3 regions of the Burkholderia sp. BCC0044 genome follow, and region 2 is predicted to be linked to each of the others. Evidence: predicted binding sites of a transcription regulator. Region 2 holds the regulator's gene; each other region holds the start of a gene.
The links. The regulator LexA, encoded in region 2, represses DNA repair genes until DNA is damaged. The targets are predictions, from matches to a motif close to ACTGTATNNNNATACAGT.
Positions count from the first base shown of each region.

Region 1: imuA (translesion DNA synthesis-associated protein ImuA) is a predicted target of LexA. The motif match lies at 2,075-2,092, and genes of this name have one in related genera.
Region 3: HWX14_RS17490 (DUF2471 family protein) is a predicted target of LexA. The motif match lies at 1,991-2,008, and genes of this name have one in related genera.

Region 1 is NZ_CADFDO010000005.1:101,011-104,279, reverse strand. It holds gene HWX14_RS28445 (MetQ/NlpA family ABC transporter substrate-binding protein) at 1-317, shown strand, start outside; gene HWX14_RS28440 (STM2901 family protein) at 713-1,168, shown strand; gene HWX14_RS28435 (DUF1493 family protein) at 1,162-1,494, shown strand; gene HWX14_RS28430 (VF_A0006 family four-cysteine protein) at 1,576-1,884, opposite strand; gene imuA (translesion DNA synthesis-associated protein ImuA) at 2,106-2,813, shown strand; gene HWX14_RS28420 (DNA polymerase Y family protein) at 2,746-3,269, shown strand, end outside.
Region 2 is NZ_CADFDO010000001.1:734,861-738,129, reverse strand. It holds gene HWX14_RS03245 (DUF2939 domain-containing protein) at 1-526, opposite strand, end outside; gene HWX14_RS03240 (hypothetical protein) at 556-891, opposite strand; gene lexA (transcriptional repressor LexA) at 917-1,564, opposite strand; partial or broken gene HWX14_RS36855 (sodium:proton symporter) at 1,535-1,651, shown strand; gene HWX14_RS03230 (sulfate ABC transporter substrate-binding protein) at 1,829-2,866, shown strand; gene cysT (sulfate ABC transporter permease subunit CysT) at 2,990-3,269, shown strand, end outside.
Region 3 is NZ_CADFDO010000003.1:119,170-122,438, forward strand. It holds gene HWX14_RS17480 (NAD(P)H-dependent oxidoreductase) at 148-927, opposite strand; gene HWX14_RS17485 (LysR family transcriptional regulator) at 1,014-1,907, shown strand; gene HWX14_RS17490 (DUF2471 family protein) at 2,072-2,476, shown strand; gene HWX14_RS17495 (NADPH-dependent 2,4-dienoyl-CoA reductase) at 2,670-3,269, opposite strand, start outside.

The DNA.
Region 1 (3,269 bases), on a different contig from region 2:
CGACGGTGCTCGACATCGCCGAGAACCCGAAGAAGCTGAAGATCTCCGAACTCGACGCCGCGCAACTGCCGCGCGTGCTGTCGGACGTCGACGCGGCCGTGATCAACACGAACTACGCGCTGGCCGCGAACCTGCAGCCGACCAAGGACGCGATCGCGCTCGAATCGCTGACGAGCCCGTACGCGAACCTGATCGCGGTGCGCGCGAAGGACAAGGATCAGCCGTGGGTGAAGAAGCTGGTCAAGGCGTACCAGTCGCCGGAAGTGAAGGAATTCATCAAGAAGCAGTTCAAGGGCTCGATGGTCGCGTCGTTCTGAACGCGATCGGTCGATCGAATGAAGGCCTGCACGTGTGCAGGCCTTTTTTTATGCGCGCTTGGAGTGTTTTCGAGATGGAGGAGCAGCGTGAAGATTACACGCCGCAATTGCATTGGCGTTCATGGATAAAAGCCGTTTGGTAACGGTTCGACACGTTGGTATGGAGCGTGTGCGCGACCGCTCGAATTCGGAATCGCTATGCACTTTTTCTCTCCGGCATCCCGCTGTGCCCCGTCGTTGTTCACGTCGAGCCGAATAACGATTCATTCCGCGTGAGATTCCACCGTCGTTGCGGTGTGATCAGCCAACAGATCGGCCGGGTTTGTCGGCACGGTAACCGTACGTCTTCGTTAGACTAAAAAAGGATTTTTAAAAATTACGAACGAGGACGCTGAATGGGTGCCGTAGAGAAATGGAATGGGGCTTACCATTACTATGGGATGGTCAATCTGACTGCGGGAGAGTTGTTCTTCTGGATCATGGTTGACGAAACGATGAATCAGTTGGGCGTCGATGATGCCGTGTCGGTTGGCATGATCTTGCTGGGTAAAAATGATGTATCGACCAGAGTGAAGCCCGACGGAGCAATCAAGGGGACTTCGCGTGCGGGCCAATATTCGAGAAGAATTTTTCAGAAGACGCAGTTCCCGTTTGGTCTTCAATTGCCCACGCTGGTAGGCGGTCCGGTGAGGAATTTGAAAATAAGAATGGTGAGAAACGTCGGGACCTTTGTGGGAAGAACGATACCTGTGCTGGGGTGGGTAATTCTTGCCAGCGATATTTTCGTCATCACTCGGAAGGCGGTGAATCACTATAATAGGGTGGCGAGGGAGGCGGACAGGTTATGGTAGATATTGATCGCAGGGTGATTGACTTTGTCAGGCGGAAAGCCGGTTTTTCGGTGATGCCGAGGGGCGTGAGTATTGCTGAGAATACTGATCTGGATGCCGACCTGGGATTCGATGTAGCTGAGGTCGAAGAGGTAATGCGGGAGTATTCGGAAGAATTTAATGTCGATATGAGTGGGTTCGACATTAAAAAATATTACCCGGAAGACGATTTTTCGCTTCTCGATCTGATCAATCCGTTCAGGAAAAGAGTCGTTCATCACGTTCCGGACCTGAACGTCCGAATGTTGATCGAATCGGCCAAGGCAGGGCGTTGGCTCTACAACTGACTGATCACCGGGTCGTACGTTTGCGCTCTGACGGCTGCGTTGCACGGACCCTTCAGGAGCGGCGGGCCGACCGGCATGCGCTCACATCTCCCCGCGCCGCGAGCAAATCGACATGATCTGCTGGATCGCATAGTTGTCGCGCACGCCGGGCAGCGATTGCACCACGCACTCGTGAAAGCGCCGCTCGCGCGGCAGCAGCATCGCGTTGTTGCGGTACAGCGCGTCGCACGAGCGCTGGATCAACTGGGCCGCCGCGCCGTTGCGGCTATCGCGCAGCGCATTGAGCATGCAGTCATCGTATTGCGCATAGCCGTCGGTCAGCGCGAATGCTGCTCCCGGCACCGCCAGCGCGACGGCCGCAAATGCGATCGTACGAATCGTTCGTTTCAAGTCCCCTCCGATGATGTGGCTCGGGTCGGCGGACAGCATAGCGTAAAGCGGTCGACGCGGCTGACGCGTTGCGCGAGGCGCCATGCGGGCCGGCGCGCCGTGGCATGACGGGCGCGCCGGCTTCCCCCGATTTCCTCCGACGAAAACCGGTTTTGCACCGGTGCTGTGCGACACGCGCGCATTGCCATATACTGTATATCCATACAGTTGTGGGTGGCGTCATGCTCGCATCCTCCATTGCTCCCGAATCCCTTCATCCGTCCCTTTGGCGCGGCTCGCAGCTCGCGCGCGGGGGTCCGCGCACGATCGATACGGGCTTCGCACCGCTGTCGGCCGAGCTGCCGGGCGGCGGCTGGCCGATCGGCGGCCTCGTCGAACTGCTGGCCGCGCAGCCGGGCTGCGGCGAGATGCGGCTGCTCGCGCCCGCGCTCGCCCGTACCGTCAGCGCGCGGCGTCCGCTCGCGCTCGTCGCGCCGCCGCAGTCGCCGCATGCCACCGCGCTCGCCAGTCTCGGCGTGCCGGCCGACGCGCTGCTGTGGCTACGCGCCGGCAGCCGCACCGATGCGCTGTGGGCCGCCGAGCAGGCGCTCAAGACCGGTTGCTGCGGCGCGCTGTTGCTCTGGCAGGACGCGCGGCCCGATGCGCTGCGGCGCCTGCATCTCGCGGCCGCGCGCACCGGCGACACGCTGTTCGTGATGCTGCGTCCGCTGTCGGCCGCGAAACAGCCGTCGCCGGCCGTGCTGCGCGTCGCGCTGTATCCGGTGCCGGGCGGCGTGTCGCTCGACATCGTCAAGCGTCGCGGGCCCGCGCGCAGCGAGCCGCTCGTGCTCGATTTGCCGTCGCCCATCGTGGAGAGCCGCTATGCGCGTCTTGCTCGGCATCCATCTGCCGCGCCTGCCGCTCGACGTGTGCGCCCCGCCGCCGTCTGACGCGGCGGCCGGCGAGGCCAGCGAGGCCGGCTGTGCGGTGCTCGAGCAGGGTGTCGTGCTGATCGCCGATGCGGCCGCGCGCCGACAGGGCGTGCGCGCGGGCATGAAGCGCGGCGGCGTGCTCACGCTCGCGCCGGATACGCAGCTCGTCGAACGCGATCCCGCCCGCGAAGCCGATGCGCTGCGCGCGGTCGCGCTCGCGTTGCTGCGCTTCTCGCCGTGCGTCGCGCTCGACGACGAAGCGACGCTGCTCGTCGACGTCGGCCCGAGCCTGCGCCTGTTCGGCGGGCTGCCGTCGCTGTGCCGCCAGGTGCGCGCGACGCTCGCGGCGCTCGGCTATGCGGCGCGCCTGTCCGCCGCGCCGACCGGGCGCGGCGCGTGGCTGCTCGCGCGCACGTCGGCGCGCGCGAGCATCCGGCGCCGCGTCGCGCGTCAGGCCTCGCTCGTCCGCACGCT
Region 2 (3,269 bases):
CCGGTGCCGGCGACGATGCCGCCGAAGCGGCCGCGTTGTCGCCCGGTACGCCGGCGCTTGCCTGCGCTGGATTGGCGGGCGGTGCGGCAGGCGGGTTGCCGGGCGCATTGCCTGCTGGCGGCTGGTTCGACCACTCAGGCGGACGCTCGCCCGGATTGCCGCGCGGCGGCAATCCGCTCATCAGCGCGGCGACGCCTTCCGGGGTCGCGTACGCGTCGACCAGCGGGCCGATCAGCGCGGACCCGATCAGCGCGCCCAGCACCGCGAACGGGTTGTTCTTCTTCACGGCGTCGATCCGGCGCATCAACTCTTCCGTGACCTGCTGCTTCAGGCTGATGCGCAGCGACGGAAAGTCGACGTACTCGCTGATCGCCTGCGCATCGCGCGCATCGATCGCCGATTTCAGGCGACCGAGCGCGACATACGGCGACGCGTACGCATAGCCGAGCGCCCCAATCAGGGCGACGACCAGCGCGACGATCAGCAGGGGCTTGAGTCGCCATGCGCGGCGCGACGATCCAGTCACGTTGCCTCCGGTGCGGGAAGGTTCCGCAATCAGAGACCGCCCGGCGTGGCCGATCGTTCCTCTGCGATGCAGTGATCGATCATCCGGCACACGGCATCGATCGTGCCCACCATGATCAGGCGCGACCGGCCGTGATAGACGCGCACCGGCGCGCGGCGCGCGGGTTCCGCGTGATTCAGGCCGGCGTTCAGCGAGACCCGCGCGAACGCGGGGAGCGCTGACGGCAGCAGGGACGCCTGCCGTTCGACTGCGACTTCTTCTTGCACTGGCGCCGCCGCGGACAGCGGTGCGCAGGGCGTGCGGCCGCGCAGATGACGCAGGCGACCGAATTGACGGAAAGGCAGCAGGCGGGCAAGGCGTTCCATGATGTTCTCCTGGCGAGACGGAATGTCAGAGTTCGCCCGAGCGAATCAGCCCGACGGCGATGCCTTCCAGCGCGAAATCCGCGCTGCCGGCCTTGACGAAGATGTTTTCGTAATCCGGGTTCTCCGCGATCAGCTCGAGGCCGCCCGGCCGGCGCATCAGGCGCTTGACCGTGACGTCGTCGCCGAGACGCGCGACGATGATCTGGCCGTCCTTCGCTTCCGTGCGCTTCTGCACGGCGAGGAGGTCGCCGTCGAGAATGCCGGCGTCGCGCATCGACAGGCCGCGCACCTTCAGCAGATAGTCGGGCTTGCTGGTGAACAGCGCGGGATCGCACGCGTAATGCTGCGAGATGTGCTCCTGCGCGAGGATCGGGCTACCGGCCGCGACGCGGCCGACGAGCGGCAGCGACAGTTGCATCAGGCCGGCGTGCGGCAGCGTGAACTGGTGCGGGGCGTCGTCGATGCCGAGCAGCCGGATGCCGCGCGATGCGCCGGCCGCCAGCTCGATCACGCCCTTGCGCGCCAGCGCGCGCAGGTGCTCCTCGGCCGCATTCGGCGAGCTGAAGCCCAGTTCGGCCGCGATCTCGGCACGGGTGGGCGGGAATCCGGAGCGCTCGATCGCGCGACGGATCAAGTCGAACACTTGCTGCTGACGGGCGGTGAGTTTGGTCATGGCTCAACTGTATGGATAGACAGTGAGCTGTATTTTTATACAGTACTTGGTGAATTTCAAGTGTTACTTGAGGTTCGACGCGATCGCGCCGGTTCGGGCGTGATTTCGCGACGTCCAAACGCCGGTTTGTCCGCCGCAACCGTCCATCCCGTCTGCGTTAGCACTTTTGAGTATTAAAAAATAAGGAACGATTATTTTTAATCATGTAACCCGTTCGATAGACTGGCCCGACATCGCAATACCGACAACACTGGAGAACCAAGGATGGCGAAGCGCAATACGGGGCTGGTGGGCGGAGTGGGCCGCCTGATCGCAACACTCGCGCTGGGCGCGGCGGCGGCGCTGGGCGTCGCGACGCATGCCCAGGCCGATACGACCTTCCTGAACGTGTCGTACGACCCGACGCGCGAGCTGTATCAGGATTTCAACCAGGCGTTCGGCAAGGAGTGGAAGGCGAAGACGGGCGAAACCGTCAACTTCAAGCAGTCGCACGGCGGTTCGGGCGCGCAGGCGCGCTCGGTGCTCGACGGCCTGCAGGCCGACGTCGTCACGCTGGCGCTGGCGTACGACATCGATGCGCTCGCGAACAAGGGGCTCGTGAACAAGGATTGGCAGAAGCGCCTGCCCGATAACGCGTCGCCGTACACGTCGACGATCGTGTTCCTCGTGCGCAAGGGCAATCCGAAGGGGATCAAGGACTGGGACGACCTGACCAAGCCGGGCATCTCGATCGTCACGCCCAACCCGAAGACCTCGGGCGGCGCGCGCTGGAACTACCTGGCCGCATGGGCATACGCGCTGCACAAGCCGGGCGGCAACGAGCAGACGGCGAAGGAATTCGTCACGAAGCTCTACAAGAACGCAGGCGTGCTCGATTCGGGCGCGCGGGGCGCGACGACGAGCTTCGTGCAGCGCGGGATCGGCGACGTGCTGATCGCATGGGAAAACGAGGCATTCCTGTCGGTCAAGGAATTCGGCACCGACAAGTTCGAGATCGTCGTGCCGTCGGTGAGCATCCTGGCCGAGCCGCCCGTCGCGGTGGTCGACAAGGTGGTCGACAAGAAGGGCACGCGCAAGCTGGCCGAGGCGTACCTGAACTACCTGTACAGCCCGCAGGGCCAGGAAATCGCGGCGCGCAACTACTACCGGCCGCGTTCGAAGAACGTGCCGGCGGAGCTGACCAAGCAGTTCCCGAAGCTGAAGCTGTACACGGTCGACGACACGTTCGGCGGCTGGACGAATGCGCAGAAGACGCATTTCGCGGACGGCGGCGTGTTCGATTCGATCTACAAGCCGCAGTAACGCCATAACGACAAGCGGCGCGCCACGACAGCGCGCCGCATCCCCGACGGGCCGCCGGCGCGATTCACTGCGCCGGCGTTTGCGTCGGACCCGTGAGCAGCATCGACCCAGCAAGAGCATCCGATGACGACGTACATCTTTCGCAAACCGAGCGCGCTGCCCGGTTTCGGCGTGACACTCGGCATCACGGTGGCCTATTTGAGCCTCGTGGTGCTGATTCCGCTCGCCGCCACGTTCCTGAAGACCGCGACGCTGTCGTGGGACCAGTTCGTCACCGCCGTCACGTCGCCGCGCGTGCTCGCGTCGTACCGGCTGACGTTCTCGGCCGCGCTCGGCGGCGCGCTGATCAACGCCGTGTTCGGCTTCCTCGTCGCATGGGTGCTGGTGCGCTACACGTTCCCGT
Region 3 (3,269 bases), on a different contig from region 2:
ACATGGCCGCGAGATGCCACGAGATGGATAACCCGGGCGGCCGGCGATGTCACGCAGGCCGGCCGGGTCTTTTGCATGTTGCGTTTGGCGTTTTGCGTTTTTGCGGCGGTTATCCGCGTCACCCCGCATCAGGGTGTGCAGTGACCGTCAGGCGGCCAGATGCACGGCAAACCCGACCTTCCCCGGCGCGATCTCCTCCTTCAACGTCAGCGCCGGAATCTCGTAATCGCCCGCGTTCTGCCGGCGGAACGGAATCGGCGGCGTGGTCCACAGATCGTCGAGACGCTGGCCGAGCGCCGCGCGCGTTTCGTCGAAGCGCGCGGCGTTCATCTTGCCCGTCCGGTAGATCACGAACGGCGGCAGCACGTCGAACCCCGGGTAATACAGCACGCCGTGCTGGATCGGGAACAGCAAGTCGTCGATCGGTCCGTTGATGCCGCGCGGGCTGTAGTGCGGCTCCCACCCGCCCGTCGTGACGACGATCATCGCCCGCTTGCCGGCCAGCGAACCTTCGCCGTAACGGTCGCCCCAGTGCGTATCGGAATGTTCACCGACGCCATACGCAAAACCGTACGCATACACACGCTCGAACCAGCCCTTCATGATCGCCGGCATCGAGAACCACCACAGCGGAAACTGCAGGATCACTGCGTCGGCCCACTTCAGCTTGTCCTGCTCGCGCGCGATGTCTTCGCTCTGCGTACCTTCCGCGAACGCGCGCTTCGAGTCTAGTGTGGGATCGAAGCGTGCGTCGGGCTCACGATCGATCACGTCGTTCGCATCGAACACCGCCTTCCAGTTCATCGCATACAGGTCGCTCACCTGCACTGCGTGGCCGGCCGCTTCGAGATGCGCGACCGCGAAGTCGCGCAGCGCGCCGTTCAGCGAACGCGGTTCGGGATGGGCATACACGATCAGCACATTCATGTTCGTCACTCCGTGGATTGAATGACTACAGGATGCCGCCTTCGCAGGTATATTTGAAATGAATTCCTGATATTGCAGGTATAGCGATGAATAATCTCAGAAGGCTCGATCTGAACCTGCTCGTCACGCTGGACGTGCTGCTCGCGGAGCACAACGTCACGCGCGCGGCCGAGAAACTGAACATGTCGCAGCCATCGGTCAGCGTGCAGTTGCAGAAGCTGCGCGACGTGTTCGGCGATCCGCTGCTGCTGCCGGGGCCGCGCGGGATGCGGCCGACCGCGCGCGCGGAAGCGCTGCGCGAGCCGCTGCGCGAGGCGCTCGAAGCCGTCGAACGCGCGGTGATCCCGGCCACGCCGTTCGATCCCGCGACCGCGACGAACACGTGGCGCGTGGCCGCGACCGACTACGGCGAATCGACGATCGTGCTGCCCGCGCTGCGCACGCTGCGTTCGACTGCACCCGGCACGCGGCTGGCCGTCGTCGAACTCGTGCCGCCGCGCATCGAGCAGGATGCCGAACGAAACGGCATCGACCTCGCCTTTCATACGACCGAAGGGTCGCCGCCCGGCATGCGGCGTCTGCCGCTGTTCGTCGAGCGTTACGTGCTGATCGGCCGTGCCGGTCACCCGAAGCTGAAGCGGCGCCCCACGCTCGCGCAGTTCGGCACGCTCGAGCACGTGATCGTGTCGCCCGACGGCGGCGGCTTCTTCGGCGTGACGGACGAAGTGCTCGCGAAGGTCGGGGCCACGCGGCGCGTGGTGCTGTCGGTGCCGCACTTCCTGTTCGTGATGTCGGCCGTCGCGAGCACCGATCTCGTCGCGATGCTGCCCGAACGGCTGGTGCGCGACGTGCCGGCGCTGCGCGTCGTGGACGCGCCGGTCGAGGTGCCCGGCTATGAAATGTCGATGCTGTGGCACGAGCGCGTGCATCGTGACCCGGCGCATCGGTGGCTGCGGGAGACGATCGCGGCGGCGGTGTGAGTCGTTCGCCCGATCGATGCAATCGTGGGTATCAATCGCCGACGCACGAAATCCTTTATTCGGGACTTGAAACCGCAGCAAACACTGTATATATTTACAGTGCTTTTGCACCATTTGACCCGAATTCCGTCATCCACAGACGAACGGACTTTTGTGAGGCGACCATGTTCCAGGCTTCCGCATTCGATCCCGAGCAACCCGGCTTCAATCCCGTCCACTTCGAGCGCGCCGCGCAGCGGGCGGTCGTCGATCTGCAGCGTGTCGCGGGCGGCCCCGCGCAGCGGGCGCTCGGCCTGCGCCGCCGCACCCACCCGGCGGCCGTTCGCACGATGAGCTGGCAGGCGCTGCTGAACGTCGAGGAGCTGGCGTTCTCGAATGCCGGCTTCCTGAACCGCAACGATCCGGCCGTCGTCGACGCGTTCATCCGGCTGCGCGGCAGCCGACTGGTCGCCGCGGACGTCGAGGAGCCGGTCGACTGGCGCCGCGACGATGATGATCTGCCGGCCATCTACCTGATCGTCAAGGCGATGCTCGAAGCGGAAGAGGAAGAGCGGGCCGAAGCGGCCTGAGCCGCGCCGGCCGATCGCGGTTTCGGCTTACCGGGTTCGCGTCGCCACGTTGCGTGGTGGCGCGGCCGGCGCTGCGGTTCGTTGCAGTCCTGCGCCAGCGAATCGGCGCATCAGGCGGCGAGCCGCGAACCGTCGCTCAAGCCGATCATCGCGGCGCGACGAACGTTCCGAACGACCGCCGCAACCCCGCCCGTTAAAGCCGCGCCGCCAGCCGCGAACCCTGATCAATCGCGCGCTTCGCATCGAGTTCGGCGGCCAGTTCCGCGCCGCCGATCAGGTGCACCGAGCGCCCGGCCGCCTGCAGCGGCGCGAGCAATGCGCGCTGCGGCTCCTGCCCCGTGCAGAGCACGATCGTGTCGGCTTCGATCAGTTCATGATCGGTGCGCTGCTCGCCGTACGACACATGCAGCCCGCGCGCGTCGATCAACTCATAGTTCACACCGCCGATCATCTTCACCTGCTTCATCTTCAACGTCGCACGGTGAATCCAGCCGGTCGTCTTGCCGAGCCCCTTGCCGAGCGGCGCGGCCTTGCGCTGCAGCAGCGTCACTTCCCGCGCCGGCGCCGACACCTGCGCGCGCGTCACGCCGCCGCGCGTCGCGGCCGGGTCGGTCACGCCCCACTCGGCCTTCCATTCGTCCAGATCGAGTGCCGGCGACTCGCCGTCCTGCACCAGATATTCGGCGACATCGAAGCCGATCCCGCCCGCGCCGACCACCGCCACCCGCCGGCCGACCGGCTGTTTGCCCGCGAGCACGTCGATATAGCTGAGCACGTTCGGCCCGTCCTGCCC